Serinibacter salmoneus: one gene and its partner. The protein of the gene in region 2 binds, or shares a complex with, the protein of the main gene of each other region. Links are inferred from orthologs where the notes say so. Each region holds a gene or a part of one and is shown on either strand. Other genes may lie near its edges.

The links.
Region 1: the proteins of hisH (region 2) and hisF are in contact, whole or in part, in a crystal structure (PDB 6RU0), measured with the Thermotoga maritima proteins. The link is inferred for Serinibacter salmoneus from one-to-one orthologs. Residues at the interface, in WP_004080484.1 of Thermotoga maritima: Asn15, Arg18, Arg22, Arg117, Leu118, Pro119, His120, Met121, Gly122, Trp123, Asn124, Asn134, Gly135, Tyr136, Tyr138, Val140, Tyr158, Glu180, Lys181, Ser182, Ser183, Lys184, Ile185; in WP_004080486.1 of Thermotoga maritima: Met1, Leu2, Ala3, Arg5, Ser40, Glu41, Asp45, Glu46, Ala70, Glu71, Ile73, Asp74, Ile75, Pro76, Phe77, Asp98, Lys99, Ser122, Gln123, Glu161, Thr195, Leu196, Asn247, Arg249, Glu251.

The regions. Positions count from the first base shown.
Region 1 is NZ_PDJD01000001.1:1,484,874-1,498,795, forward strand. Bases 4,097-7,049 are described here. They hold hisF (imidazole glycerol phosphate synthase subunit HisF), read right to left. Parts: upstream 5,982-7,049; coding sequence 5,211-5,981; downstream 4,097-5,210. Other genes in these bases: hisI (phosphoribosyl-AMP cyclohydrolase), read right to left, coding at 4,097-4,468; ATL40_RS06565 (maleylpyruvate isomerase family mycothiol-dependent enzyme), read left to right, coding at 4,543-5,184; ATL40_RS06575 (FKBP-type peptidyl-prolyl cis-trans isomerase), read right to left, coding at 6,037-6,918; pafA (Pup--protein ligase), read right to left, coding at 6,932-7,049. Also shown: indole-3-glycerol phosphate synthase TrpC, read right to left, coding at 1-77; ATL40_RS06530 (DUF2752 domain-containing protein), read right to left, coding at 169-603; ATL40_RS06535 (DUF4190 domain-containing protein), read right to left, coding at 605-1,141; ATL40_RS06540 (hypothetical protein), read right to left, coding at 1,181-1,555; ATL40_RS06545 (HGxxPAAW family protein), read right to left, coding at 1,561-1,854; ATL40_RS06550 (Trp biosynthesis-associated membrane protein), read right to left, coding at 1,964-2,503; ATL40_RS06555 (anthranilate synthase component I), read right to left, coding at 2,500-4,053; more of hisI, read right to left, coding at 4,064-4,096; more of pafA, read right to left, coding at 7,050-8,311; prcA (proteasome subunit alpha), read right to left, coding at 8,308-9,012; prcB (proteasome subunit beta), read right to left, coding at 9,009-9,815; ATL40_RS06595 (ubiquitin-like protein Pup), read right to left, coding at 9,845-10,024; depupylase/deamidase Dop, read right to left, coding at 10,056-11,639; arc (proteasome ATPase), read right to left, coding at 11,685-13,307; ATL40_RS06610 (tRNA (adenine-N1)-methyltransferase), read right to left, coding at 13,294-13,922.
Region 2 is NZ_PDJD01000001.1:1,087,920-1,101,888, reverse strand. What follows is about bases 7,543-10,542. They hold hisH (imidazole glycerol phosphate synthase subunit HisH), read right to left. Parts: upstream 9,373-10,542; coding sequence 8,713-9,372; downstream 7,543-8,712. Other genes in these bases: hisB (imidazoleglycerol-phosphate dehydratase HisB), read right to left, coding at 10,103-10,542; ATL40_RS04740 (hypothetical protein), read right to left, coding at 9,369-10,106; priA (bifunctional 1-(5-phosphoribosyl)-5-((5-phosphoribosylamino)methylideneamino)imidazole-4-carboxamide isomerase/phosphoribosylanthranilate isomerase PriA), read right to left, coding at 7,924-8,667; ATL40_RS04755 (SseB family protein), read right to left, coding at 7,543-7,921. Outside these bases: ATL40_RS04805 (TrmH family RNA methyltransferase), read right to left, coding at 1-564; ATL40_RS04800 (DUF1648 domain-containing protein), read right to left, coding at 637-1,608; ATL40_RS04795 (GntR family transcriptional regulator), read right to left, coding at 1,605-1,973; rplT (50S ribosomal protein L20), read right to left, coding at 2,267-2,659; rpmI (50S ribosomal protein L35), read right to left, coding at 2,688-2,882; infC (translation initiation factor IF-3), read right to left, coding at 2,977-3,816; ATL40_RS04775 (DUF1844 domain-containing protein), read left to right, coding at 4,128-4,580; ATL40_RS04770 (DM13 domain-containing protein), read left to right, coding at 4,650-5,294; ATL40_RS04765 (alpha/beta hydrolase), read right to left, coding at 5,310-6,095; ATL40_RS15170 (hypothetical protein), read left to right, coding at 6,263-7,006; more of ATL40_RS04755, read right to left, coding at 7,106-7,542; more of hisB, read right to left, coding at 10,543-10,714; ATL40_RS04730 (histidinol-phosphate transaminase), read right to left, coding at 10,711-11,844; ATL40_RS04725 (TetR/AcrR family transcriptional regulator), read left to right, coding at 11,943-12,557; ATL40_RS04720 (EamA family transporter), read left to right, coding at 12,554-13,549; ATL40_RS15675 (hypothetical protein), read right to left, coding at 13,623-13,850; ATL40_RS04715 (RecQ family ATP-dependent DNA helicase), read left to right, coding at 13,741-13,969. UniProt on the Escherichia coli protein: IGPS catalyzes the conversion of PRFAR and glutamine to IGP, AICAR and glutamate. The HisH subunit catalyzes the hydrolysis of glutamine to glutamate and ammonia as part of the synthesis of IGP and AICAR.

The DNA of each region.
Region 1 (13,922 bases), 400 kb from region 2 along the record:
TCCTCCAGCGTGACGCGCTCCTGGCGCGCCGCGACGTCCTCGCGCACACCGGCAACGATGTCCTCCAACACTGTCACGCTGTGTCCTCCCGATCGACCCCGTGCTCCCAGGCTAATGCCCCGCGCGGCAGGTCGGGACCACGGACCCGTGGCACCGGCGAGAGCGGACTCACCCGGCCGCGGGCTGGGCGAGAGGTCCCAGGTACGGCACCAGCAGTGGCACGTTGCGCAGCACCCAGAAACCGATGACCGCCACGCCGAGCGTGACCACCGCACCCGCGGGAGGCTCCCAGGGCTCACGACCCGCCCTCGCATCCAGGGCCCAGCGGATCACGGCGGCGGCCACCGCGACCAGGCCCACCACCACCAGCGGGTTGTAGGCCCACGCCGTGGCGAGATCACCGTGCAGGAGGGAGTCCACCGCGCGCAGTCCGCCGCATCCGGGGCAGACCAGGCCGATCAGCAGACTCGGGCAGGTCACGTAGTGGTGCTCGCTCGGCGCCGCGAGCACCACCAGCGCCACTCCCCCCGCCAGGAGCGCACCGAAGGACCAGGCCTGCGCCCTCGCGGCACGGCCATGGGCCGACGGCGCACCCCGGGTCATCTCAACCCACGAGCTGGTTCATCAGTTCGGCGTACTCGGGGGTGGTCATCACCCAGAGCAGGTAGCCCACGCCCACGAGGGCCCCGAGCACACTCAGGACCAGTCCGGTGATCGCCATGGTCCGGTTGCTCGCGAGGCCACGGCGCGCAGCGGAGACACCCATGGCGCCCGTGATGATGCCCGCGAGTCCGATCGTGGCGGCCACCAAGGTGGTACAGAACAGCACGAGGCTGGCGATCCCCAGCGCCAGCGACCAGATGCCGAGGGCGTTGCGCTCCTTGCCCGTGCGGTACGGGTCGAACCCACCACCGCCTCCGCGCCCCGAGTACCCCGGCGGCGTGCCGTACGGGGTGGGAGGGGCGGCGTAGTTCGGTGATGCGGAGTAGTTCGGCGGTGCGGCGTAACCCGGCGGCGTGCCGTAGGGGTCCTGCGGGGTCCCGCTCGTACCAGGAGGGCTGCCCCAGGCGCCCGAGGCGGGCGGCTGCTGCCCCTCGGGCAGGCGCGCTCCGTAGCGTGGTTCGTCCGGGGGATTGCTCACTGCTGCTCCTGTCTCGTTACTGCTGCCCACCCAGCGTAGTCACGCGACGAGCGCGATCACGCCCGCCTGGCAGCCGAGGGCGAACAGCGAGAAGGCCAGGGACCACGCCCGGTCCCGGACACCCCGTGGGCCCACTGCGGCCCGTCCGGCGAGCACCACGCCGGGCACCGCGAGCGGGACGAACCCGATCAGGGTCGCGAGCACCGCGGTCACCATGACCCACGGTGACGTGCTCACCAGCGGACGGGACACCAGCTCCCGGATCCACACCACCCGCTCACGCGAGCGCGGTGGTGGGTCGACGGGCAGGTCGTCCGCAGCCACGGGCACCGCTCGCGGCTCGCCCAGGAAGGGCTCCGGGGTGCCGTATGCGGGCACCTCCGGGTGCTCCCTCGCGCGGGAACGGCGCGCCATGGGGACTAGGAGGCGATGTGGTCCGCGCCCGCGCGATCCACCCGGTGCGGTGCGGGTTGTCCGAGCCCTGCCGCGCGCAGCGCGCCACCCACGACGAGTGAGAGGACACCGACCACGATGCCGGCCCACCACACGGGTGTGAGGTGGGCGACGAGTCCCACCCCGACGATCGTGGCAGCGAGCATCAGCCCGTAGCACACGAGCCAACCCGCGGTCGTCTTGCCCTCGTTGTGGAAGGGCACGTACTGCGGGATGGCGTCGCCGCCCTCCGAGACGAGCATCAGGGACTTCTCACTCACGTGCCGACCTCCGGGTGTGGGGCTGTTGCGCCCGCCGTGCATCTCCTGCCCCCACCCTACTGTGTACCGGCGACCCGACGCCGACCGGCGGGCTCCGCGCGGCACCGCTCTACGCGGTCGGGTCCTGCCCGCGCGAGAGCGAGTCCCAGTCGTCAGCGGGCGTGTGCGACCCACGGGCGTCGCGCTCGTACCGGGCTCCCCGCGCGGCGGACGCAGGCACAGCCAGCAGGCCTGCCACCGTGAGGGTCAGCAGCACACCCACCACGAGAAAGGCGACCGGCCACACCGTGGTGGTGACGGCGCCCGACACCTGCGCCACGCCCGTGGCCTGCGCGGCCGCGGAGGCCAGCGCCGCGTGCGGATCACGCCAGGCCAGGACACCCGCGACCACCAGGGACAGCGCGGCCAGGACCATGACCCCCGTCACCACCCGCGCGAGGGCGCCGTGCACCAACAGGAGCGCCGCCAGACCCGCACCGAGCACCAACACCAGCGCCCCGAGCACGGGGGACGCCTCGAAACCGGAGGCCGAGACCACGATGGTGCCGGTCGCGGCATCCACCGGAGCCGAGAACCACGTCGCGGCTGCGCCGGCCGCGGCGAGCGCGGCGAGCAGCAGCACCGCGCCCAGCAGCCGCAGCCGCGTCACTCGGGCACGTCCCGGTCCGCCAACCGGCCGGCGAGATCGACCGCGGCGATCACCGCGGCGGCCTTGTTGCGGCACTCCTCGAACTCGGCGCTCGGCTGGGAATCCGCCACGATCCCCGCACCGGACTGCACGTGGGCAGTTCCGCGCGCGATGATCGCGGTGCGGATCGCGATCGCCATGTCCAGGTTCCCGGCCAGGTCGACGTAGCCGACAGTGCCGCCGTAGACGCCGCGGCGTGTCGGCTCGAGCTCCGCGATCAACTGCACCGCACGAGGCTTGGGGGCTCCGCTCAAGGTCCCTGCCGGGAAGGTCGCCGTCAGGGCGTCCAGCGCTCCCGCGTCCGGGCGCATCTGGCCGGTGACGGTCGAGCAGATGTGCATGATGTGCGAGAAGCGTTTGATGTCCATGAACTCGCTCACGGCCACGGTTCCCGCACGAGCGACCTTTGCCAGGTCGTTGCGGCCGAGGTCGACCAGCATCAGGTGCTCGGAGCCCTCCTTGGGATCGGCCAGCAGTTCCTCGGCGAGTTCCGCGTCCTGCGCGGCGTCCTTCCCACGGGGCCGGGACCCGGCGATCGGGTAGGTCATGACCTCCTGACCCTCGACCCGCGCCAGGGTCTCGGGGCTGGAACCCACCACCGCGAAGGGTCTCCCCTCGGCATCCTCCAGGTGCACGCAGTACATGTAGGGACTCGGGTTGAGTGCCCGCAGCGCACGGTAGACGTCGATCGGCTCGGCTGCGCACTCCACGTCGAACCGCTGGGAGAGGACCACCTGGAACACGTCACCGTCGCGGATGTGCTCCTTGGCCCGCTCCACGGCGTCCTCGTACTCCTCGCGGGTGGAACGTGCACGCACGCGCGGTGCCGGGGCCGTGGGGTCCTCACGCATGGTGCCGCCTGGCACCGGGCGCGTGAGCGCCGCCGTCATGTCCTCCAGGCGACCCACCGCGCGGCGGTGGGCATCCCCGATCCCACCCGGCAGCCCGTCGGCGTTGATTGCGTTCGAGATCAACCACACCAAGCCGCTGTGGTGGTCCACCACCGCGAGGTCCTCCACCAGTGCCAGGGACAGATCGGGCAGGCCGAGCTCGTCCTGCCCGGTCGGGGTCAGGGTCGGCTCCCAGTACCGGATCGCGTCCCACCCGATGGCGCCCACGAAACCGCTCGTCAGCGGCGGGAGCCCCGCGATCGGTTCCGTACGCAGGGCGGCAAGGGCGTGATCGAGGACCTCGAGCGGATTCCCCTGGTGCCGCAACCCCCGGGGCACGTCGCCCCGCCAGGCGGCCTCGCCGTCGCGAGCGGTGAGCAGCGCCCGGGAGGCCACTCCGATGAAGCTGTAGCGACCACCCGAGCCCTCACTCGTGGCCGACTCGAGGATGAACGTGCCAGGCCTGCCCTGGGCGAGCGCGCGGTAGATCCCCACGGGCGTGAGGGCATCGGCGAGCAGGCGGCGCACCACCGGCACCACGCGGTGATCGCGGCCGAGGTCGCGGAACTCCGACAGGGTGGGCCAGATGGCGCCGCTGGGAAGATCCGCAGGAAACTCCACGCTCGGCGCCTCAGCCACGGGACGGCTCCGGCAGCGACGTCACGGCGGGCAGCTCGCCGCCCGCATCGAAGCAGGAGAGGGCACCCGTGTGACAGGCCGCGCCGACCTGCGCCACCCGCACGAGGAGCGCATCGCCGTCGCAGTCGATCTCCAGACCACGCACGTACTGTGCGTGACCGGAGGTGTCACCCTTGCGCCAGTACTCCTGCCGGGAGCGGCTCCAGAACACCACCCGGCCCTCCGCGAGGGTCCGGCGCAACGCTTCGTCGTCCATCCAACCGAGCATGAGGACCCTGTCGGTCGAGTGGTCCTGCACGATGGCCGCGACGAGGCCGTCCGCATCCCTCTTGAGCCTGGAGGCGATCGTGGGCGCGAGGACCGGTGCGGCGGGTGTGTCGGGTCGGGATTGGCTCACCACGTCATCCTGCCACGCGGCCACCCACCGCCGACCGCTCGGCACGGGCCTGGCGGGCGGGTGAGGATAGGGCCATGGACCACGACGACCCGGACACCACCCCACGCATCCGGCTGGCGGCGGCGCTCGCCGCCGTGACGCCCCACTCGCCCACGTTGTGCGAGGGCTGGCAGGCGCGGCACCTCGCCGCCCACGTGATGCTGCGGGAGCGCGCACCGCATCGGGTCGTCGCCGACCTGCTGCGCCGTGCCCCGGTGACGGGTGGTCACCTGGGGGCGGTGGCCGACGACGCGGCGGAGCTGCCCGGGTACACCCGGCTCGTGGAGGAGATCACCCAGGGCCCCTGGCGGTTCTCACCGATGGCCACGCGGGCCGCGACCCTGACGGAGTTCCTGGTGCACGAGCAGGATGTGCGTCGAGGCGAGGCCCTGCCCTCCTCGCCCACGCGCCTGGGACCCCGCGTATCCGCGTCCGTGTGGCGGTCCTGCCTCGCGATGGCACGGATGCGGCTGCTGCGTCACCGGGACGGCCATGGCCTGGTGCTGGTCACACCCGAGGGTCCTCGTGCCGTGGTGCGCCGCGGCGCCACCTCGGCGGTGCTGACCGGTGAACCGGTCGAACTACTCCTTGCGCTGTGGGGGCGCGGTGAGGCCAGTCTCACGCAGTGGAGTGGCGACGGTGAGGCCGTGGCCGCGCTGTCGGGGGCGCTGAGGTAGGGCCGGCCCGGCGTGGTGGCCGCGACTCAGCGCACGGGGTGACCCGCGCGCGCCAGGGCCTCCTTCACCTCGGCTATCCCCAGCGTGGCGAAGTGGAATACGCTCGCCGCCAGGACGGCGTCGGCGCCTGCGTCCGCTGCCTCCACGAAGTGCTGCACCGTGCCCGCGCCGCCGCTGGCGATCAGCGGCACGTCGACCTCGGCGCGGACCTCACGCAGCATGGGCAGATCGAACCCGTCCGTGGTGCCGTCCGCGTCGATCGAGTTCAGCAGCACCTCCCCGGCGCCGCGGTCAGCCGCCTCCGCGGCCCAGGCGACCGCGTCCATCCCGGTGCCGCGCCGGCCCCCGTGCGTCGTGACCTCGTACCCGGACGGCGTGACGGCACCGTCCCGGCAGCGACGGGCGTCCACCGAGACCACCACCACCTGATTCCCGAAGCGGCGGGCGATCTCGGTGATCACCTCGGGGCGGGCGATCGCCGCCGTGTTGATCCCCACCTTGTCGGCGCCGGCCCGCAGCAGACGCTCCACGTCCGCCACGCCACGCACCCCGCCGCCGACGGTGAGCGGCACGAAGACCTGCTCGGCTGCACTCGTGACCGTCTCGACTGTCGTCGCCCGGTCCGAGCTGGAGGCGCTGACGTCCAGGAACGTGACCTCGTCGGCGCCGTCGGCGTCGTAACGGCGCGCGAGTTCGACCGGGTCGCCAGCATCTCGCAGCCCCACGAACCGCACTCCCTTGACCACCCGACCGGCGTCGACGTCCAGGCACGGGATCACACGCAGGGCGACGCTCATGATGACCAGAGTAGTCGCGCCACCCGCGCCGCCGCGCTCACCCGCGCCTGCGGCGTCACCCGGCCTCCTCGGCCTCGGTCGTCTCGGCGCTGGGGGTCGCCGAGGGCAGCACCACCCCGGATGCCGCCAGGATGTCCACGACGTACACGACCGTCTCGTCGAACCCCTCCGCCGGCGGGGTGACGACCAGCACACGCGAGCCGACGGTCTGCTCCACCAGCCCCGCGCTGAGCCCGGGCGGGAGCTCGGTCAGCGCGACCTCGCGGGGCGGCTGGCCCCAGGTGTCGTCCAGGACCTCGCCGTCGGACCACCCGATCGCGCGGAGCCCCACGATGACCGTGGCGTCCGAGGCGACCTGTGTCCCTTCGCCCTTGAGGAGGACGGAGGTGGTCACCTCGGCCGGCTCCACCGCGTCCTGGACCGAGACGGCGGGTCCCTCCTCCTCGACCGTGACGGTCGGCATCCCTGCCACCGGGTCACGCGGCACTCCGGTGGCCGTGGTCGGCAGGACGTCCACCACGAGCACGTGCGGATCCGGCCGCTCGGCGGTCCCGAGCTCCACGCGCATGAGGCGCGACCCCTCGGTTGCGCCGTCCAGCAGGTCGAACAGCGGTTCGCCGAGATCCTCCTCGGTCAGCGACCGGATCTCGGGCAGGGTCTCGTAGGTGTCCGCGGCCACCTCGCTCGTGACGGCGTTCACCGCGCGGTAGTGCAGCAGGAGCGGCGCACCCTCCTCGACGGCCGGCCCGTCCCCGGTCATCAAGGTCGAGGTGAGGGACTCGGTCACCTCCAGGTTCTCCGGCACCGTGATGGAAGGTCGCTGGCCCCACTCCCCGGCGACCTCGACCGTGGCGGCCGGCTCGGGCTCGGGCTCCTCCGGGCTGCAGCCGGTCAGGAACAGGGCCACGGCGAGGACGAGGGTGCCCGGAGTCTTCATGCTGCCATTGTGCCTAGGTCGCCTGCATGTTCTCGATGAGCCGATCCACACGCTCGTCGTGGGATCGGAACGGGTCCGAGCACAGCACGGTCCGCTGCGCGGCATCGTTCACCTTCAGGTGGACCCAGTCCACCGTGTGATCGCGGCGGGCCTCCTGGGCCGCCCGAACGAACGCCCCACGCAGGCGCGCACGCGTGGTCTGAGGCGGGATGTTGCGGGCCGTCTCGAGTTCCTCGTCGGTGGTGATCCGCTGCACGAGACCCCGCGCGGTGAGCGAGGCGAACAGGCCCGAGGTCGGGGAGATGTCGTGGTAGGCGAGCTGGAGCCGCGCGACGCGCGGATCGTCCAGGCCGATCCCGTGGCGCGCCCGGTACCGCTCGATCAGGCGCTCCTTGATGGCCCAGTCGAGTTCCGTCTCCACGAGGGAGTGATCGCCGGTCTCGACGGCGCGCAGTCCACGTTCCCACAGTTGCAGTACCCAGGCGGTGCTCGCGGAGTCATCGCCCGTGCGATCGACGAAGGCCTGGGCGCGTTCGAGCAGATCCCGTTGGATCTCGATCGCCGTCGTCGTGCCACCGGAGGCTCGCCGCACCTCGGCCCGGCCCGTCAGGTCGTGACTGATGTCCCGAATGGCACGCACCGGGTTCTCCAGCGCGCTCTCACGCAGGCTGACGCCGTGCTCGAGCATCCGCAGCACCAGGTCGGTCGTCCCGAGTTTCAGCATGGTGGTCGGTTCGGCCATGGAGGAGTCCCCCACGATGACGTGCAGCCGCCGGTACGCCTCGGCATCGGCGTGCGGCTCGTCACGGGTGTTGATGATGGGACGCGATCGGGTGGTGGCCGAGGACACCGACTCCCAGATGTGGTCGGCGCGCTGCGAGAAGACGTACCTCGGTCCGCGGGGACCCTCCTGAACGTGCCCGGCCCCGGTGAGGATCTGACGGGTCACGAAGAACGGGACGAGCACCTCGGCGGTCCGGGCGAAGTCCGCGCGGCGGCGCAGCAGGTAGTTCTCGTGGCACCCGAAGGAGTTGCCCACGGAGTCCACGTTGTTGCGCAGCAGGTGGATGGTTCCCGGCAGCCCCTCGGCTGCCATCCGAGCGTTCGCGTCCTGCGCGAGGGAGTCCAGGATCCGCTGCCCCGCACCGTCCTGGACCACAGCGTCCCGGATCGAGTCGCACTCAGCGGTGGCGTACTCGGGGTGGCTGCCCACGTCGAGGTACAGGCGGGCGCCGTTGCGCAGGAACACGTTGCTGGAGCGCCCCCAGGCGACCACCGTGCGGAAGAGGTAGCGCGCGGCTTCGTCCGCGCTCATCCCCTGCCCGGCAGAGGTCGCGCACGTGATGCCGTACTCGGTCTCGAGCCCGAAGATCCGGCGGTCGGCCTCACTCACGGCTGCTCGCCGCCCGCCGGGTCCAGTGCGCCCGCGAGGTCGGCCTCCGCCAGACGCCGGAACGCCCGGCGCGGACCGGAGCGGCCCAGCACGGCCACCTCCAGTTCGCCCGTCGGCGGTGTGTCGTGGTCGGCACCGACGGCCAGCGCGGCCAGCGCGCCGCGCAGCGCCGCAGGCAACGCCGCGTCCGGCGACCAGGAGGAGGCGAGGTGATCGGTGCGCTGCTCCGCATCGCCCCCGATCACCACGTAGCCGGGTGTCTCCGTGAGCGACCCGTCGAAGGAGAGCCGGTAGATCTGGTCGTGGGCCACGTCCTGCGCCACCTCCGCCACCACGAGTTCGACCTCGAACGGCTTGGCCTCCTGGGTGAAGACGGTCGCCAGGGTACGCGCGTAGCTGGTGGCCAGGCCCCGCACGTTCACGTCCGCGCGGTCGTAGGTGTAGCCGCGAAGGTCCGCGTAGCGGATCCCCGCCACCCGCAGCGACTCGAACTCGTGGTACTTGCCGACTGCGGCGAAAGCGATCCGGTCATAGATCTCGCTCACCTTGTGCAGCGCGCGGGAGGGATTGTGGGTCGCGAACAGGATGCCGCCGGCGTAGGACATCACCACGACCGAACGCCCCCGCGCGATGCCCTGGCGTGCGAAGTCCGCGCGGTCCTGCATGAACTGCTCGGGCGCGACGTAGAACGGCATGCTCATTCCCGGCCCGCCTCCGTCCGCAACCGCGAGATCTCAGCGACGTGGCCTGCGAGATCGCCGTCGGCCACCCGGCGGTACCCGGCGGCGTCCACCACCGCGACCACGGGGAAGATGCCCCGTGTCAGGTCCACGCCGCCGGTGGCCGAATCGTCCTCCGCGGCGTCCATCAGGGCCGCCACGGCCGCGGCAATCGCCCAGGAGGCATCGCCGTCGGCCCGGTAGGTCGCCTTGAGGCTCCCGCGCGCGAATGGGGAACCGGAGCCGATCGCGTGATAACGGCGCTCGGTGTACCGACCGCCCACGGCGTCGAAGGAGTACAGGCTCGCCGTGGCACGCGCGGCATCGAATCCCGCCAGGAGCGGCAGTGCCAGGAGCCCGTGCGCAGCGGCCAGCGGCAGGTTCCCACGCACGAGATGTGCGAGCCGGTTCGCCTTGCCCTCCAGCGAGAGCGTCGTGCCCTCGATCTTCTCGTAGTGCTCGAGTTCGAGCTGGAACAATCGCACCAGCTCCAGGCCCACACCCGCGGCGCCGGCGATGCCCACGGCGCTGTGGTCGTCGGCAGGGAAGACCTTCTCGATCTCGTGATGGGCGATGTGGGTGCCGCTCGTGGCGCGCCGGTCCCCCGCCATCACCACGCCCCCGGGATAGGTGAGCGCCACGATCGTGGTGGCGTGGGGGGCAAGTGGGGGGGCGCCCATCTCGCCGCCCTCGCCCGCTCGGGGTTCACGCGCCCAGGCCAGCAGGCGGTCCGGTGCCTGATCCCGGACCAGGTCGAGGAAGGACGCTGCGCCGTCCGCCCACATCCGGTGCGCGCCCGGTGGGTCGGTGCGGGTCACTGCCCGCCCTTCTGGACGAAGCCCTTCACGAACGACTCGGCGTTCGTCTCCAGCACGTCGTCGATCTCGTCCAGCAGATCGTCCACCGCCTGGGTCGAGACCTGGTGGCTGGGGACGGGCTGCTCGCCGTCGTCGGGCTCCCCGGGCGGGGTGACGTGTTCCTGTGACTGTGCCACGGGCTACCTCCTTGGCGTCTCGTGCTCGATCTTAGGCGTGATCCTCGCGCGCCGTCGGTGTGACGCCCAGTGCGGCCAGGAACTGCGCGGCATCCTGCGCGCCCGTCAGCGCCTCACCCACCAGGTCGCGGGTGCCGCGGTGTGGATCCGGCATCGGCAGGCGCAGGAGCGTGGCCTGCCCCGGCAGGTCGAAGACCACGCCGTCCCAGCCCGCAGCCACCACGGCACGCGGGAATCGGCGGACCGCTTCCCCGCGCAGCCAGGCCCGGGTACTAGCCGGGGGCGTGAGCATGGCACGCGTCACCTCCTCGGGTGTCACGAGAGTGCGAACGGCGCCCGAGGCGCGCAGTCGGGCGTAGATGCCGCGCTCTGGCCGCACATCGGACCACTGCAGGTCCACTGCCTGGACCTTGGGGTGGTCCCACGTCAGTGCGTGGCGCGCCCGAAGGCCCTCCAACACGCGGAGCTTGGCGAGCCACTCCACCTCCGCCGCAGCCGCGTCGCGGTCCTCCCGCAACAGGTCCAGGACCCGCCGCCATGTCCGGAGCACCTCTCGCTCGTCCTCGTCGAGGTCCTCGCCCAGTGCCTGCTCGACCCCCTCGAGGTAGGCCCGCTGGATCTCCCAGGCCGTGAGGTCCCGCCCCGCCATCAGTTCCAGGCCCCGCTCCAGGGTGAGGTCACGGGAGACCTCCCGGACGGCGGCCACCGGATCCGCCAGGGTGAGCCCCTCCCACCCCAGCGGCACCTCGCCACCGCGTTCCGCCTCCTCCAGCACGCGCAGCACCAGGGCGGTCGTGCCGACCTTCAGGTAGGTCGCCACCTCGAGACAGTTGGCATCGCCGATGATGACGTGCAGTCGGCGGTAGCGTCGCGGATCGGCGTGCGGCTCGTCACGAGTGTTGATGATCGGTCGGCGCAGCGTGGTCTCCAGGCCCACCTCGGCCTCGATGTAGTCCGCGCGCTGCGAGAGTTGGAACCCGGCCTCGTCCCCCGCCTGTCCCAGACCCACGCGACCCGCACCCACCATGATCGGTCGGGTGACCAGGAACGGGGTGAGGTGCCGCACGAGGTCGTCGAACGGCACCGCGCGGTCCACCAGGTAGTTCTCGTGCGTGCCGTAGGAGGCGCCCTTGCCGTCGACGTTGTTCTTGTACAGCGCGATGTCGGGCGTGTGGGGCGACGCCGCCAGCGTGCGCACCGCGCGCAGCATGACCTCCTCCCCCGCGCGGTCCCAGAGCACGGCATCGCGCGCGGTGGTGACCTCGGGGCCGGAGTACTCCGGATGCGCGTGGTCCACGTACAGCCGCGCGCCATTGGTCAGCAACACGTTGGTGACATTCGGCTCCATGTCACGGCGGGCGCGGCGCTGGATCTCACCGTCCTGCCCGATGCTGGAGTCGGTGAGTTGACTCGCGTGCGCGTCCTGGCGTGCCAGGTGCCACCCGCGTGCGTCCGCCAGGGGATCCTCGCTCTCGTAGCTCCAGCGCACCCCGGGCGCGACCCCGTCCCCCTGGGCGTACGCGGCGACCACCAGCGCGGAGGCGGTCATGGCGTTCACCCGGGAGTCGGGCGCGCCGAGAACCCCGTACTCCGTCTCGATTCCGATCACAGGCACGGCCACCAGCCTAGGGTGCTCCGGCAGAGCCGGCAGGCTGCGGGACTACAGGTACTGGCCGGGATTAGCGGCCGTCTCGACGGCGCGCGGGGCCTGGGAGCCGGCGCTCTTCTTCTGCACGATCGTGCGGATGAAGACGATGCGCTCGCCCTTGCGGCCGGACACGCGGGCCCAGTCGTCCGGGTTCGTCGTGTTCGGCAGGTCCTCGTTCTCGTGGAACTCCGCCGCGACACCGTCCAACAGGTGCTGGACGCTGATCCCCCGCGGCCCTCCCTGCAGGAGCGCCTTGATCGCTGACTTCTTGGCGCGGTCGACGACATTGCGGATCATGGCTCCCGAGGCGAAGTCCTTGAAGAACAACACCTCTCGATCGCCACTGGCGTAGGTGACCTCGAGGAACTCGTTCTCGGGGCCGGTGTGGTACATCCGCTCCACCGTGGCCTCGACCATGCCGGCCACGGCCCGTGCGGCGTCGCCCCCGTGCCGAGCGAGGTCATCGGGGTGCAGCGGCAGGTTCTCGGTGAGGTACTTGCCGAAGATGTCCTTCGCGGCCACGGCGTCGGGACGCTCGATCTTGATCTTCACGTCCAGGCGTCCCGGGCGCAGGATCGCGGGGTCGATCATGTCCTCCCGGTTGGAGGCCCCGATCACGATCACGTTCTCCAGCCGCTCCACGCCGTCGATCTCCGCAAGCAGTTGCGGCACGACCGTGGTCTCCACATCCGAGGAGATGCCGGTGCCGCGGGTGCGGAACAGTGACTCCATCTCGTCGAAGAACACCACCACGGGCACGCCCTGGGAGGCGCGTTCGCGGGCGCGCGAGAAGATCAGGCGGATGTGCCGCTCGGTCTCGCCGACGAACTTGTTCAACAGTTCCGGACCCTTGACGTTGAGGAAGGCCGACCGGACCGCCTCGGCGCCGGCACGCTCGCCCGCACGCCGCGCGAGCGACGCCGCCACCGCCTTGGCGATCAGGGTCTTCCCGCATCCCGGCGGGCCGTACAGCAACAGCCCCTTGGGCGGGGTCAGACCGTGGTCACGGAAGACCTCCGGGTGACCGAAGGGGAGTTCCACGGCGTCACGGATCGCCTCGATCTGGTCGGCGAGTCCCCCCACGTCGGTGAACTCGACGTCGGGAACCTCCTCCAGCACGAGTTCCTCGACCTCGGAGCGTGGAATGCGCTCGAGCACGAAGCCCGCGCGCTGATCGAGCGTGAGGGCGTCCCCCACCCGCACACTGCCGTCGCGCAGCGTGCCGGCCAGCCGCACCACACGTTCCTCGTCGCCGCGGCCGACCACGAGCGCGCGGTCGGATCCCAGCAACTCCTTGACGGTGACGATCTCCCCCACGTCGTCCACCCCGCCCACGGCGACCAGCGCCATGGACTCGTTCAACCGCACCTGGTCCCCCGGCCGCAGGGACGCGAGATCGACCGCGGGTGAGACCGGCACACGCATGGTGCGGCCGGCGGAGACGACATCCGCGGTCTCCTCCTCGCCTGCGGCGAGGAACACCGCGTAGCTGCCCGGGGGGCGGGTCAGCTGCTCGACCTTCTCCTTCAACTCGGCGAGTTCGGCGCGGGCCTTCATCAGCACCGCGGTCAGTCGCTGGTTGCGCTCGGCGAGCGAGGCCGCCTCCCGCCGCAGCGCGTCGTCATCCGGCGTCATCACTGCTCCTGTCTGCCGTGTCCTCAGCGTAGTCCGTGCTCGCCAACGAGGCCTGGGCACCACGGTTCATGGCGCCGGCGACCTTCGCGGCCTTGCGTGCCTTCTTCGCGGTGACGTCCCGCTCGACGCCCTCGCCGTCCCAGTCGTCCTGGATCTGAACCCGCGCGGCATCCCGCGCGAGCGCCTCCTGTTCGTCTGCGTCCATCGTGGTCAGCGAACGCGCCGGGCGCCGCCTGCGGATGGGCGCCTCGAACCCGGGCGCCATCCGCCGTGCGGCGAGCAGGAAGCCGGTGTGACCGACCATCCGGTGCTCCGGGCGCACCGCGAGGCCCTCGGTGTGCCACTCCCGCACCATCGTCTCACTCCCGACCGGCTCCGTGAAGCGGCCGTCCTCCTTCAGGTCCTCCGCCACTCGGGACAACTGCGTGGTGGTCGCGACGTAGGCGACCAGGACCCCGCCGGGGGCCAGGGCATGAGCGACCGCATCGATGTTCTCCCAGGGGGCGAGCATGTCCAACACGATCCGGTCGACGGACCCGGGCTCCTGCGCCAGCAACACGTCCTGCGCATCACCGACCCGCAGTTCCCATGCGGGATGCTCGGTGCCGAACAATG
Region 2 (13,969 bases):
CAGGGCCGTGAGGATCTCCGTCAGGCTGCGTCCGCGCACCACAGGGAGATGGAACATCGATCCAGCGGTGGACCGGATCACCTTCGGTGAGGTGATGTCCACGCTGCCCTCGCTGAGCACCACCAGATCGGCGCCCACGGCATCGGCGGCGCGGATGATCGTGCCCGCGTTCCCCGGATCGGAGAGTTGCTCGCACACGGCCACCAGGCGCGGCGTGGTGATCCGTTCCAGCACCTGGGCCAGGGTGGGGCTGGCGTCCTCCAGGACGGCGAGGACCCCCTGGGCGTCGGTGGACATCCGGGCCATCACCGCATCGTCCGTGGGGTGCACGTACAGGCCGGCGGCCAGCGCGACCTCTTCGATCTCCGGCCAGCGCTCCCGCGCGCGGTGGGTCAGGTAGACATCCCGCACCCGGGGTGCCACGTGCCGCACCGCCTCTCGCACCGATTGCGGCCCCTCCACCAGGATGCGCCCGTACCGACGGCGCGCCGAGACCCGCTCCAGCGCACGGATGGCGCTGACGCGGTCGGCGCGTGGGTTGGTCAGGACGGCAGCGATCGGCACGGGACCAGTCTGGCACCTCTGAGGGGCGCCGGGCAGGTCGAGGTCACGACTCGGTGGCGTTGCCGGTGGGCGTCAGCGCGCCGCAGCGCGCTCACGGTAGGCCTCCAGGAGAGCGGCACCCTGCCCGGCGCCGTTCACCACCACCACCTCCCGGCGCCCCGACCGGGTGGTGACCACGATCCCCTCACCGGAGTGCAGCACGAACCCGCGTGCGCCCTTGAGGCTGCCGGCGATGCCCACTCGGTAGCCCCACCCGCCGAACTGACGGAAGGCGCTGACCTGCTCGGTGGCCACAGCCGTGATCTCCTCGGCCGGGATGTGGACACGGGGCCAACCCAGGCGGCCGGTCACCGTCAGACCGCCGGGCCCCACCGCCACGCGGATCGAGAGCAACGCGGCCATCACCAGCGCGAGCACGGCCGCCAGCGCGAGCAGCCACCACATCCGGCTGACCAGCGCCACGATGAGAACGAGGGCGACCCCGAGGATCGCGGCCACGCTCCCGGCGCTGCCCGAGGTCGCCGGCACAGCCCACACCACGTTCTCGCCCGCGGCCAACGGCATGGCCTCGGCCCGCACCCCCGCGGCCTGCCAGGGCGCGCGCCAGGTCGGCACGAGCAGCGCCGCCAAGGCCGCCAGGGCCAGCGCGGCAGCCGCGGCGATGACGAACCACCAGCCGGAGAAGGCGACGCCGGTGGCCTCCGTGAGGCCGCGCTGCGCGGCGATGCTCGCCAGCAGCAGGGCGTCGATGAACGCCACGGTGCCCACGGTGGTCGCCAGGAGGGTGCGGGCAAGACTGGGCGTGGAGGTCAGCGCGGACCAGACGGCGAGGGCCAGCCCGAGCACGCCGGTGATCACCACCGCCCACACCATCGCGCCCACGGAGGCGAAGCCGTCGGCGGACCCTCCGGTGCCCCAATGGGTCGCGACCGGGTCGGGCAGCGCGCTGCTCCAGGCACCGAGCAGGGCCACGGTCACGCCGGTGGCCACGGCAACGAGGAGGACTCCGGTGGCGGCGATGCGCACCGTGGGACGGGTGGTCATGGCTGGTATCCCTTTCGGATGGTCGCGGCGAGGTCGTCGGCGGTCAGGCCCAGGCGCCGGGCGGTGAGGTGAACGGTGGCGACAGCGTCCCGGAAGGCGGCGCGATCGGCGGAGGTGGCACCCTCGGCACCTGCGGTCACCACGGCCCCTCTGCCCCGGCGCACCTCCAGCAGGCCCTCCTCGCGCAGGATCGCGTATCCCCGCAGCACGGTGTGCACGTTGACGCCGAGGGTGGTGGCGAGCTCGCGGGCGGGCGGGAGTTTCTCCCCCGCCGCGATCTGCCCTGCGGCCACCCCGGAGCGCACCGCGGTGGCGAGCTGTTCGTACAGCGGGGTGCCCAGACTCGAGTCCAGTCGGATCAGCACACTGTCCTCCCCTCGCGTTGCGACACTCGCCTACTGCCTGTGGGCGACGGCAACCGCACCACGTCGGGGTGCGCTACGCCGTCGAGCACCAGCATATAGTTCTAGTTTCACTAGAACAAATGGCGCATCACCCGGTCCTCCTCACGAGAGAGTCTCCTTCACCCGAGAGAGTCCCACTGCGGGGCTCTCTCGACTCAATCAGGCTCTCTCACCGGCCGAGGGTCTCGACTCTCCCCGGAGACGCAACGAGGCCCGCCCCCGGAACGGGAGCGGGCCTCGTGAGTGCCTCAGCCTCAGGCGGCGGAGTCGGCCTTCGGCGCGTTGACGTCCTCCGGCAGAGCAGCCTTCGCGAGCTCGACCAGCGCGGTGAACGCGGCCGGGTCGTTGACGGCGAGCTCGGCGAGCATCCGACGGTCGACCTCGATCTCCGCGGCCTTCAGGCCCTGGATGAACCGGTTGTAGGTCAGGCCGTTGGCGCGGGCCGCGGCGTTGACGCGCTGGATCCACAGGCGACGGAAGTCACCCTTCTTGGCGCGACGGTCGCGGTAGCTGTAGGTGAGGGAGTGGGTGACCTGCTCCTTCGCCTTCCGGTACAGGCGGGAACGCTGCCCGCGGTAGCCGGAGGCGCGCTCGAGGGTAACCCGGCGCTTCTTCTGGGCGTTGACCGCCCGCTTCACGCGTGCCACGTGAGTCTCCTAACGTTGTTGACCCGGCTCAGCGGCCGAGAAGCTTCTTGGCCTTGCGGACGTCGGCCGGAGCCACGACCGCGTCCGAGCCGAGACGACGCTTGCGGGTGGACGTCTTGTGCTCGAGCAGGTGACGCACACCCGTGCGCTCGCGCATGATCTTGCCGCTGCCGGTCACCCGGAAGCGCTTCTTGGCACCGGAGTGCGTCTTGTTCTTCGGCATCTCGCCATCCTGTCGTCGGCCGCACGGGGTGCGGGGCTTGCTGGTCGTACATATCCGGTGCGGGGCGCCGCTCCGGGAGTTCGGTCCGCCTGGGTCAGGCGGGCTTGCGCGGCCCGGGGCGCGGTGCACGCGCCGCAGGCTTGGGCTTGGCAGCCGCGGGCTTCGCGACCGGCTTGGGTGCCGGGCGCGGGGTCGCGGGCCGAGGCTTCGCCGGGGCGGCCGGCGCGGCATCGGTCGGTGCCTCGGCGGCCGGTGCGGGCTCGGCGGCCGCTGCGGGCTCGGCGGGAACCTCGGCAGCGACAGGCGCGGGGGCCTGCTGCGGTGCCGGAGCAGCCTCGGTCTGCCTGGGCTCCTGCACCTGCTCGTTCGCCTCCGGCTGCTCAGGTGCGGTCTGCTGGCGGTCGCGGCCACGGGCGTTCGGACGGGCCTTGCCACGCTTCTCGTCGCGTGCCTCGGACTTCCGCTTGGTCGGCGCGAGCACCATGGTCATGTTGCGGCCGTCCTGCCGCGGCGAGGACTCCACCGTGCCCAGCTCGATCACGTCCTCCGCGAGCCGCTGCAGCAGCCGGATGCCCATCTCGGGGCGTGACTGCTCGCGTCCGCGGAACATGATCATGACCTTGACCTTGTCCCCCGCCCCGAGGAAGCGCTCCACGTGACCCTTCTTGGTCTCGTAGTCGTGCGCGTCGATCTTGAGGCGGAAACGGATCTCCTTCAGCACGGTGTTCGCCTGGTTGCGACGCGCATCGCGCGCCTTCTGGGCGGCCTCGTACTTGAACTTGCCGTAGTCCATGAGCTTGCAAACCGGGGGACGTGCGCTCGGTGCCACCTCGACGAGGTCGAGGTCCGCCTCCTCTGCCAGACGCAGGGCGTCCTCGACGCGAACGATGCCGACCTGCTCACCGTTCGGGCCGACGAGACGCACCTCGGGCACGCGAATACGCTCGTTGATGCGAGTCTCGCTGATGCTGTGCTCCTTGGTCTCGTGTGTCGTTGCGACCTCACACACGGGAAAGGCCCCCGGGTGCGGTGCACGCGGAGGCCATCAGGTCGGCGCCGCCACCTGGCGATGCCGTGGAACGCCACCGACGCCCGAGGGCGCGGCGTGGCGCTCCGACCTGGAACCTGACCCGGTCGGACCCGGGACGAGGTGGGATGGACTCCGCTTGCACATCGACCTCGCTCACACGCCCCCGGAAGAGGCGCACGGCGAAGCCGATCGGTCGACGTGTAAGACTACCAGATGTGACCGAGCAGCACAGCCGCGGCGCCCGCGGCGCCGACGCCACCTTCCGAGCAACGCCCGAGACCGACGCCACTGACGGGACCGACGCCACTGACGACACCGACCATGCCCTGGTCGGCGAGGCGGTGATCGACATCGCCCAGGCGACCGCCGTGGAGATCATCGGCTCTGCCGCCGTCCACCTGATGAGCGCCGCCGCCGTGAAGTGCGGGCTCGCGCCCGATGAGGACGGTGTGCGCGGCGTGGACATGATGGACCTCGCCGAGGCCCGCAAGCTCATCACCGCGTTGGCCGGGCTCGTCACCGCCGGCGCACCCGAGATCGGGGACCGCCACGCACGACCGCTGCGCGACGGCCTGCGCTCGCTGCAGCTGGCCTTCCGTGAGGCCTCCACCTACCCCGATGCCCCCGGTGAGGGTCCCGGGGAGAAGTTCACCGGTCCCGTGCGCTGATCCGCACCTGCACGCCGGTGCGCTCGGGCCGGCGACCCACATCCCGGCCCCTCCCGAACTGGAGCACCGATGAGCGCCACCCCGACCACCACTCGACGCACCCTGTGGATCGCGGGGGCGAGCATCGCCGTCGTACTCCTCGCGATCCTCGCCTACCTCTTCCAGCCCTGGCGAGCCTTCACCACGACCGTGGTGGACGAGGACCTGCCGCCGGTGGCGATCGCCTCCACCGCCGAGCCGAGCACCGAGCCCAGCGCATCCGCCGCGGAGGCGACCACCGCCGCGGAGGCCGGCCCCACGCCGTCGCCCACCACACCGAGCCCCACGCCGTCGCCCACCACACCGAGCCCGGAACCCACCTACACCACGCTCGCCGAGGGCTCGTTCATCACCCATGAGCACGCCACCACCGGCGCCGCGAGCCTGGTGGAACAGCCCGACGGCAGCGTGGTGCTCGCGATCGCGGCCCTGGAGACCAGCGACGGACCGGACCTGCACGTGTGGCTCACCGACCAGCCGGTGATCGAGGGCACCGCCGGCTGGCACGTGTTCGACGACGGCGAGTACGTGGAGCTGGGCGCGCTGAAGGGGAACGTCGGGGACCAGGTGTACGAGATCCCCGAGGGTGTGGACGTCAGCAAGTTCCAGAGCGTGTCGATCTGGTGCGCCCGGTTCGCGGTCTCCTTCGGCGCAGCCGAACTCCTCGCCGCGTAGCGCCCGTAACGCCCCTCAACCCCGGGTCGGGAGTCCGCGCACCTGACGCAACCACACCAGCACGTCCTGGATGCGCTGGTCCCAGTACTCCCACACGTGCTGTCCCGGTCCCAGGTGGGTGGTCAGGGCAATCCCGCGTTCGGCGGCCAGCGCCAGGAAGCGCTCGTTGCTCGGGCGCAGGTCGTCATCGTCCCCACACGCCAGGAACAGGGCGGGCAGGGCGGCCGGATCGGCCTGACGCAGCAGCGTGAGGAGATCCGCCTCGCTGCCGGCCACCTCGTGCTCGCCCCAGACGGTGGCGTAGAGTTCCGGCCGCCCGGCGCGCATCACGGGGTCGGCCACGTCCAGGGCCCCCGACAGGCTCGCGGCCGCCGCGAAGGCCTCCGGCTTGCGCAGCGCCCACCGGAACGCGCCGTAGCCGCCCATCGACAGTCCCGCCACGAAGGTGTCCTCGCGGCGGGCGGAGAGACGGAAGAACTGGTGCATCAGCGCCGGGAGTTCCTCCGAGAGGTAGGTCCAGTACCGCTCGCCGTGCGCCATGTCGTGGTAGAAGCTGCGCTCGACCCGGGGCATCACGACCGCGAGGCCCTCCTCGGCCGCGTACCGCTCGATCGAGGTGCGCCGACCCCAGATGGTGTCGTCGTCCGACAGCCCGTGCAGGAGGTACAGCACCGGGGGTTCCCCCGCGCCGCGCTCCCCCACCATGCCGATCTGGTTGTGGGTCTCCTGCGGGAGGATCACCGAGACCGAGGTGCTCATCCCGAGGGCGTCGGAGTAGAGGTATACGCGTGCGAGGGCCATGCCCCCATCCTGCCCCGTGGCCGCGGGCGCCGGGTGCCACCGCCTGCGCGATCGCCCGCGCCGCGTCGCACCGTGTCGCACCGTGTCGCACCGGGCGAGTGCCGCGTCGCGTTGCTAGCCTGCCAGTGAGTACCCGCATCCAGCACCCCGCCCCCAGGGAGCCCGTCATGTCGATCGCCTCCGTCCTGACCAACCTCACCGATGCCGCCAAGAACTCCCTCGGGATCTCCCGGGTGTACGGCGAGCCCGTGACCGCCGAGGGCGTCACCCTCATCCCCGTCGCCACCGTCATCGGCGTGCACGGCGTCGGCATGGGCGAGGGCCCGGTCCCGACCGATGCGATCGAGGTGACCGACGCCGACGGCGAGGTGGTCGAGGAGATCGCCTCCGACGGCGAGGGTTCCGGTGGCGGCGGCGGGTTCACCAGCGTCGGGTGGCCCGCGGGCGCCTACGTGATGAGCAACGGTGAGGCCACCTGGCGACCCGCGGTGGACGCGAACATCGTGATCCTCGCGGGCGCGAGCCTCGCCGGGTGCGTGGTGGCCTCGCTCGCCTCGGTGGCGGCGATCCGCGCGATCTCCTCGGGCACCGAGGCCGTGGTGCGCACCGGCGCCGAGGCGTTCGGCTCGGTCACCCAGACGGTGGCGCAGTCCGTCACCGGCGTGGCCTCCCACGCCGCTGGCGCGTTCACGCACGCCGCCTCGCACGCCGCGGGGGCCTTCACCCGGGCGGCAGAGCTGGCCTCGGGCGCCTTCGGGCACGCCACCGATGCCGCGACCCACACCGCCGTGACCGGCGCGGAGACCGCCGCCCGCACGGCGCTCGGCCTCGGTGAACTCGGTGCCTCCGCACTGGAGGCGACCACCCACGCCGTCGGCGGCGCGATCGCCGCGGCACGCCGCACCTCCTGACCCGCTCCGCGGACCTCGGCACCGCGAATCCGTGGCTTCGGCGGCGGGTACGTGGCCTGCGGCCACGTACCCGCCGCGTGCGCCACGGCCTCGCGGTCCTCAGGCGGTCGTGAGCGCCAGCTCCACGGAGTCCACCCGCTCGGCCACGAGCGCGCTCTCCCCCAACGCTGTGGCGGCCGCCCCGGCGACCTGCTGAACCTGCTCCCGGGTCAGTCCTGCCACGACGGCGAGGGCCACCTTCACCTCGGCGCGACCGCCCGGCTGCACCTGGACGGCGCGCACCCCCTCGACGGCGCCGACCACCCGCTGGATCTCCTCGACCACGGCGGGGTCGCGCGGCGAGGGCGTCCACTGCTCACCGCGTGCCAGCGCCCACACCGCGGGGCGGGGCACGAAGGCGGGCGCGGGGTCACCGGCGTCCAGCACCATGACGCCACCGGCCTCGTCCACCGCGGCCATCGCGGCCCGCACCGCCTGGTGCGGGACCGGCCGGGCGTCGGCGCGCCAGCGGCGCATCGCGTCCACGCTGGAGAAGATCGGCAGTGCCTCCCGGCCGTCGGGTGACTTCACCGTCACCATCGAGGCGGAGGCGTGCCGCTCCTCCTCGAACGCGGCATCGGCCTCCTCCAGCCCGCTCGCACCGCTGGCACCGGGGTCCGCATGCGAGTTCCCACCGGAGAACTTCTTGCGGATCGCCTCCTCGTGGTCGGTCTCCTCGTGCGCCACCACCGGCACGAGCACGCGCGAGGTCGCCAGCGCTGCCACCACCGCGTCGATGCGCTCGGGTCCCTCGGTGGCCAGCGCCTGCGCGAGGGCGGGCGGGCAGGAGCCGTCGTCACCCGCGAACGGGGAGGCCGGCGGCAGTTCGCGGCCGCGTTGCTGCCCGGAGCGGGGAAGGAAGTCCGCGGCGCCCATGCTCAGGCCCGCCCGGCCACGTCGAGCGCCTCATCGATGGTGAAGGCACCGGAGTACAGGGCGGTTCCGACGATCGCCCCTTCCACGCCCTCGCCCACCAGTGCGCGCAGCGCACGCAGGTCCTCCAGCGTGGAGATCCCGCCGGAGGCGATGACGGGCGAGTCGGTGGCGGCGCACACGTGCCGCAGCAGGTCGATGTTCGGGCCGCGCAGGGTGCCGTCCTTGGTCACATCGGTGACCACGTACCGCGCGCACCCGGCCGCCTCGAGAGTGGCCAGCACGTCGTCCAGCTCCCCGCCCTCCTGGGTCCAGCCGCGGGCCGCCAGGCGGGTGCCGCGCACATCCAGGCCGATCGCGATCCGGTCGCCGTGCTCGGCGATGGCCTCGGCGGTCCAGGCGGGGTTCTCCAGGGCGGCGGTGCCGATGTTCACGCGGCGCACGCCGGTGGCCAGCGCGCGGCGCAGGGAGGCGTCGTCGCGGATCCCGCCGGAGAGCTCCACCTGGATCCGGCCGGCGACCCGCTCCACGATCGAGGCGAGCAGCTCGTGGTTGGAGCCGCGACCGAAGGCGGCATCCAGGTCCACCAGGTGCAGCCACGGCGCCCCGGCGTCCACCCAGCGCATCGCGGCCTCGTACGGGTCGCCGTACTGGCCGCCGGAGCCCGCCACGCCCTGCACGAGCTGCACGGCCTGCCCCTCGGTCACGTCCACGGCGGGCAGGAGCTGGAGCACAGGCTGATCGGTCACGTCATTCCTTCGTTCGGTGCCCGACGATCGCCGTCGGGAGGGGTCTCAGAGCGTGTCCACCCAGTTGCGCAGGAGGCGCGCACCGGCGTCGCCGGACTTCTCGGGGTGGAACTGGGTGGCGGTCAGGGGGCCGTTCTCCACGGCCGCCACGAACGGGGCACCGTGGTCGGCGAAGGTGACCCGGGGCGGCGCGAACGGGGTGTCCCCACCGCCGAGCACCTGTGAGGGGTCGGTGAGCACGCCGTAGGAGTGCACGAAGTAGAACCGCTCCGCCTCCACCCCGGCGAACAGCGCGGAGTCCTGCGGCGCTCGCACGGTGGACCAGCCCATGTGGGGCACGATCTCGGCGGGCAGACGCTCCACCACGCCGGGCCACTGCCCCAGGCCCTCGGTCTCCTCGCCGTGCTCCACACCGCGATCGAACATCACCTGCAGGCCCACGCAGATCCCGAGCACTGGCCGCCCACCGGACAGGCGCCGGTCGATCATGCGGTCCCCGCCCACCGCGAGCAGTTGCTCCATCACGGCGGCGAAGGCTCCCACCCCGGGCACCACGAGACCGTCGGCGCGCGCCACGGCCTCGTGATCGGCGGTCAGGGCGACGCGGGCGCCGGCGCGCTCCAGGGCGCGCACGGCCGAGTGTGTGTTCCCGGAGCCGTAGTCCAGCACCACCACGTTGGGCGCAGTCACATCGGACGCGCTCACGAGTCCTCCTCGCGGCGACGGCGGAACAGGCCCCGGCCACGCTGCTGCTTCCCGAGGTCTGCCGAGGAGATGTACCCGGTGACCTCCGGTGCCTGGACGAGGCCGATGAGGAGCCGCTCCGCGACCGGATCGGCCTGCGCCAGCACCAGCCCGGGCGGCGGCTCGCCCGCCTTCTGACCGCCGCGGTAGCGACGGGCGCGGACCTGGCCGGTGACCTCGCCGCCGACCTCGTCCACCCGCGCGGCCAGCAGCACCACCTCGCTGCGGGTGGCGACCGAGAGCGCGGCGCCGAGCGCCTCGGCGTCCCGGGGCACGCCGTCGAGCAACTCGGCGGGATCGGTCTCGGACTCCAGTTGTTCCACGTACCGCACCGCCAGCGCGCCGCGGGTGCTGGGCACCACGGCCGCCTCGATGCCGGTCAGCGCGAGCAGACCGGCGAGCATCTTGGCCTGTCGCACCGCCGTGAGGACCACCGCCGTGGTGCGGATGACCTTGGGCTCGGCCGGCTGCTCATCACCCGCGCCTGCGCCCGCCCCGGCGGCGTCGGCGGGGGCAGCGTCGGCGGCCGTGGTGGCCTCGCCGTCGGGCCCCCCGCCTGCTTCCGCCTCGGGCTCGGCCGGTGCACCCGGCTGCGCCGCGTCGTCGTCGGCGAAGAGGGAGGAGAGATCATCGGGCACGACGACGTCGCCCAGGTCTCCCAGGTCGTCGCCGTCCTCGGGGCGGTCGGTGCTCATAGCGCCCCCTTGGTGCTGGGCACCCCGATGACGCGATCGTCCGGGGCGATCGCGGCGCGCAGGGCGCGGGCGAGGGCCTTGAACTGGGCCTCCACGATGTGGTGCGGGTCGCGCCCGGCGAGCACCCGCACGTGCAGGCAGATGCCCGCGTGCAGGGCGAGCGACTCCAGCACGTGCCGGGTCAGGGAGCCGGTGAAGTGGCCGCCGATGAGGTGGTACTCCTGCCCCTCGGGTTCACCGCTGTGCACGCAGTAGGGCCGGCCGGAGATGTCGACCACCGCCTGGGCCAGGGCCTCGTCCAGCGGCACCATCGCATCACCGAAGCGGGCGATACCGGTCTTGTCGCCCAGGGCCTGGCGCAGCGCCTCGCCGAGCACGATCGCGGTGTCCTCCACGGTGTGGTGCACGTCGATGTGGGTGTCGCCGCTGGCGCGCACCGTCAGGTCGAACCGGGCGTGGGTGCCCAGCGCGGTCAGCATGTGGTCCCAGAAGCCGACCGAGGTGTCGATGTCGACCACACCCGTGCCGTCGAGGTCGAGCTCGACCATCACGGTGGATTCCTTGGTGGTGCGTTCGATGCGCGCGGTGCGCCGCGTCAGCTCGCTCATGCCTGCCGTACCTCTCCTAGTGCGGTGCGGAACCGGGCCATCTCCTGCGGCGTGCCGACCGAGACGCGCAACCAACCCTCCGGGCCGGTCTGGCGGATCAGCACCCCGCGGTCCAGCAGGCCCTGCCAGATCGCGTTCCTGTCCTCAAACCTACCGAACAAGACGAAGTTCGCGTCGCTGGTGACGACCTGCAGTCCCTGCTCGGTCAGCCAGGTCGCCAGGGCGTCGCGCTCGGTGCGCAGGGAGGCGATCTGCGCCATGAGCTCGGCGCGGTGGGTCAGCGCGGCGCGTGCGACCGCCTGGGTCACGGCGGAGAGGTGGTAGGGCAGCCGGACCACCCGCAGGCGGTCCACGAGGTCGGTGGAGGCCGCGAGGTACCCCACCCGCGCGCCCGCCATCCCGAAGGCCTTGGACAGGGTGCGGGTGACGGCCAGGTGCGGGTTGTCCGCGAGGAGGTCCAGGGCGCTGCGGGTGCCGGTGCGGCGGAACTCGGCATAGGCCTCATCCACCACGACCACGCTCGCGGCGCCGTCGGGCCCGCTGGTGCGGGCGGCGGCCAGGATCGGGTTCAGTTCCTCCGGCCGCAGCGCGGTGCCGGTGGGGTTGTTCGGGCTGGGCAGGAGCACGACGGCGGGGCGCACCTCCTGGATGAGGCTCACCGCCCGCTCGGGATCGATGGTGAAGTCCTGCTCGCGGTTCCCCGTGACCCAGGCGGTGTGGGTGTCGCGGGCGTACTCCGGGTACATGGAGTAGGTGGGCGCGAAGGACAGCGCGGTGCGGCCCGGTCCGCCGAAGGCCTGCAGGAGGTGCAACATCACCTCGTTGGAGCCGTTGGCGACCCACACCTGCTCGGGAGCGAGGTGCGCGCCGGACTCCTCGAGCAGGTAGTCCGCGAGGTCGGCCCGCAGGTCGAGGAACTCCCGGTCCGGGTAGCGGTTGAGGCCGGACGCGGCCTCGGCGGCGGCGCGGGCGATCGAGTCGATCACGGCCGGGCTCGGCGGGTAGGGGTTCTCGTTGACGTTGAGCAGCACCGGCACATCGAGCTGCGGGGCGCCGTAGGGCTGCTCGTCGGCCAGTTCGGGGCGCACGGGCAGGCGCACGTCGGGCTCGGGCAGGGCGGGGCTCGTCACGGCGCCCGAGTCTATCGGCCGGGGTGTCGGCGGGGTCGGGGTGTCCACGGCGGGCGGGCCGCTGCTATATTAGGCAGATCGGTCTACCTAGGAGCCCCATGGCCCGCACACCCGCCCGCGAGCGCCTGCTGCGCGCCGCCGCGGAACTGTTCTACGAGAACGGCATGACGGCCACCGGCATCGATGCGGTCACCGCACGCGCCGGCGTCGCCCGCATGAGCCTGTACAACAACTTCGCCTCCAAGGACGCCCTCGTGCTCGCCTACCTCGCCGAACGTCACGAGGAATGGCTCGCCCTGTACCGCGAGCGCCTCGCGACGGCGCGAGGACCACGGGAGGGGGTCCTCGCCGTCGTGGACGCCTACCTCGACCACGCGCACCTGCCGCAGGCCGCCGGGTCGCCCTATCGGGGCTGCGGACTGTTGAACGCCGCCGCGGAGCTCGGGCCGCAGGATCCGGGCCGGGAGGCGGTGCGCACCCACAAGGAGGAGGTGGAGGCGATCCTGTGCGGCCACCTCGCCGAGGACCTCGCACCGGCGCGCGCCGCCGAGGTCGCCGAGCACATCGCCTTCCTGCTGGAGGGCGCCACCACCCGCGCCGGCCTGGAGGGCGACTCCGCGCGGCTGCGGCGCGCACGCACCCTCATCGCCGCGATCCTGGATAACGAGCTCGGCCCCACGGATGCCGCTCGCGCCGAGAGCGCCCGCGCGTGAGGGGCTCGGCGGGTGCCATCGGCGCCCTGCTGCTCACCTCCGTGCTGTGGGGCACCACCGGCACGGCGGCCACGTTCGTGCCGCAGGCCGGGCCGCTGGCGATCGGTGCGGCGTCCCTGGGCATCGGGGGGATCCTGCTCGGCCTGGTGGGCCTCGGCGCGATCCGTCGCGAGCGGGCGGCGCTGCGGGCCCGCTCGCGCACCATCGTGCTCGGCGCGTTCGCGGTGGCGATCTACCCGCTGGCGTTCTACGCCTCGATGGACCTGGCGGGGGTCGCGATCGGCACGGTGGTCTCGCTGGCGAGCGCCCCCGTGTTCGCGGGAATCGCGGAATGGGTGCGCGGCACTCCCCCGACCGGCCGGTGGCTGGCCGCCGCCTCCCTGGGCATCGTGGGCAGCGCGCTGCTGAGCCTGACCGGGCACGGCGAGGGCGGCGGCCAGCGATTGCTCGGGGTGGGGCTCGGCCTCCTCGCCGGCGCCACCTATGCGGCGTACTCCGCGAGTGCCCGCAGGCTCATGGCGGCGGGAATCAGCCGGGGCGCCTCGATGGGGTCGGTGTTCGGCCTCGGCGGCCTGGCGCTCATGCCGGTGCTGCTGCTCACCGGCGCACCCCTGCTGGACTCCCCCGGCACCCTCGCGGTGGCCGCATACATGGCGCTCGTGCCGATGTTCGCCGGGTACCTGCTGTTCGGCTACGGACTCGCCCGCACCAGCGCCTCGACCGCCACCACCGTCACCCTCGCCGAACCCGCTGTCGCGGCGCTGCTGGCCGTGGCAGTCGTCGGTGAACGGCTCGCGCCGCTGGGCTGGCTCGGGCTGGGGATCATCGCCCTCGCGCTCGTGCTGCTCGCCGTGGGCTCGAGCGAGGAGGCCCAGCACCTCGCTGCGGACGGAGAATCCGCGAGCGCCACGGGCACGCCGACGCTCCAGAATGCGCGTGACCTGGGCGAATGCATGGACGGTGCTGTCACCGCGACGGATTCTCCGTCCTGAGCGAGGCCGGTAGGTCCGTCGGTGGACAATCCACAGGGCAAGCGCGCCCGGTCCTGGATGTCGGGGGCTCGCCCTAGCCTGAGGACATGAGCACCACACCCACCGGCGAGACGGCCACGAGCGACCAGACGGCCCGCGCGCTGGAGCATGAGTCGCTGAGGGACCAGTCGCTGAAGGACCAGGCGCAGCAGGTGCTGCGCCGCCTCGTCGGGCGGGAGGATGCCGCCCTACGCGAGGACCAGTGGCGGGCCATCGAGGCGCTGGTCGCCCAGCAGCGCCGGGCCCTGGTGGTGCAGCGCACCGGGTGGGGCAAGTCCGCGGTCTACTTCGTGGCCACCGCCCTGCTGCGGGAGCGCGGCGAGGGACCCACGGTCATCATCTCCCCGCTGCTCGCGCTGATGCGCGACCAGATCGCCGCGG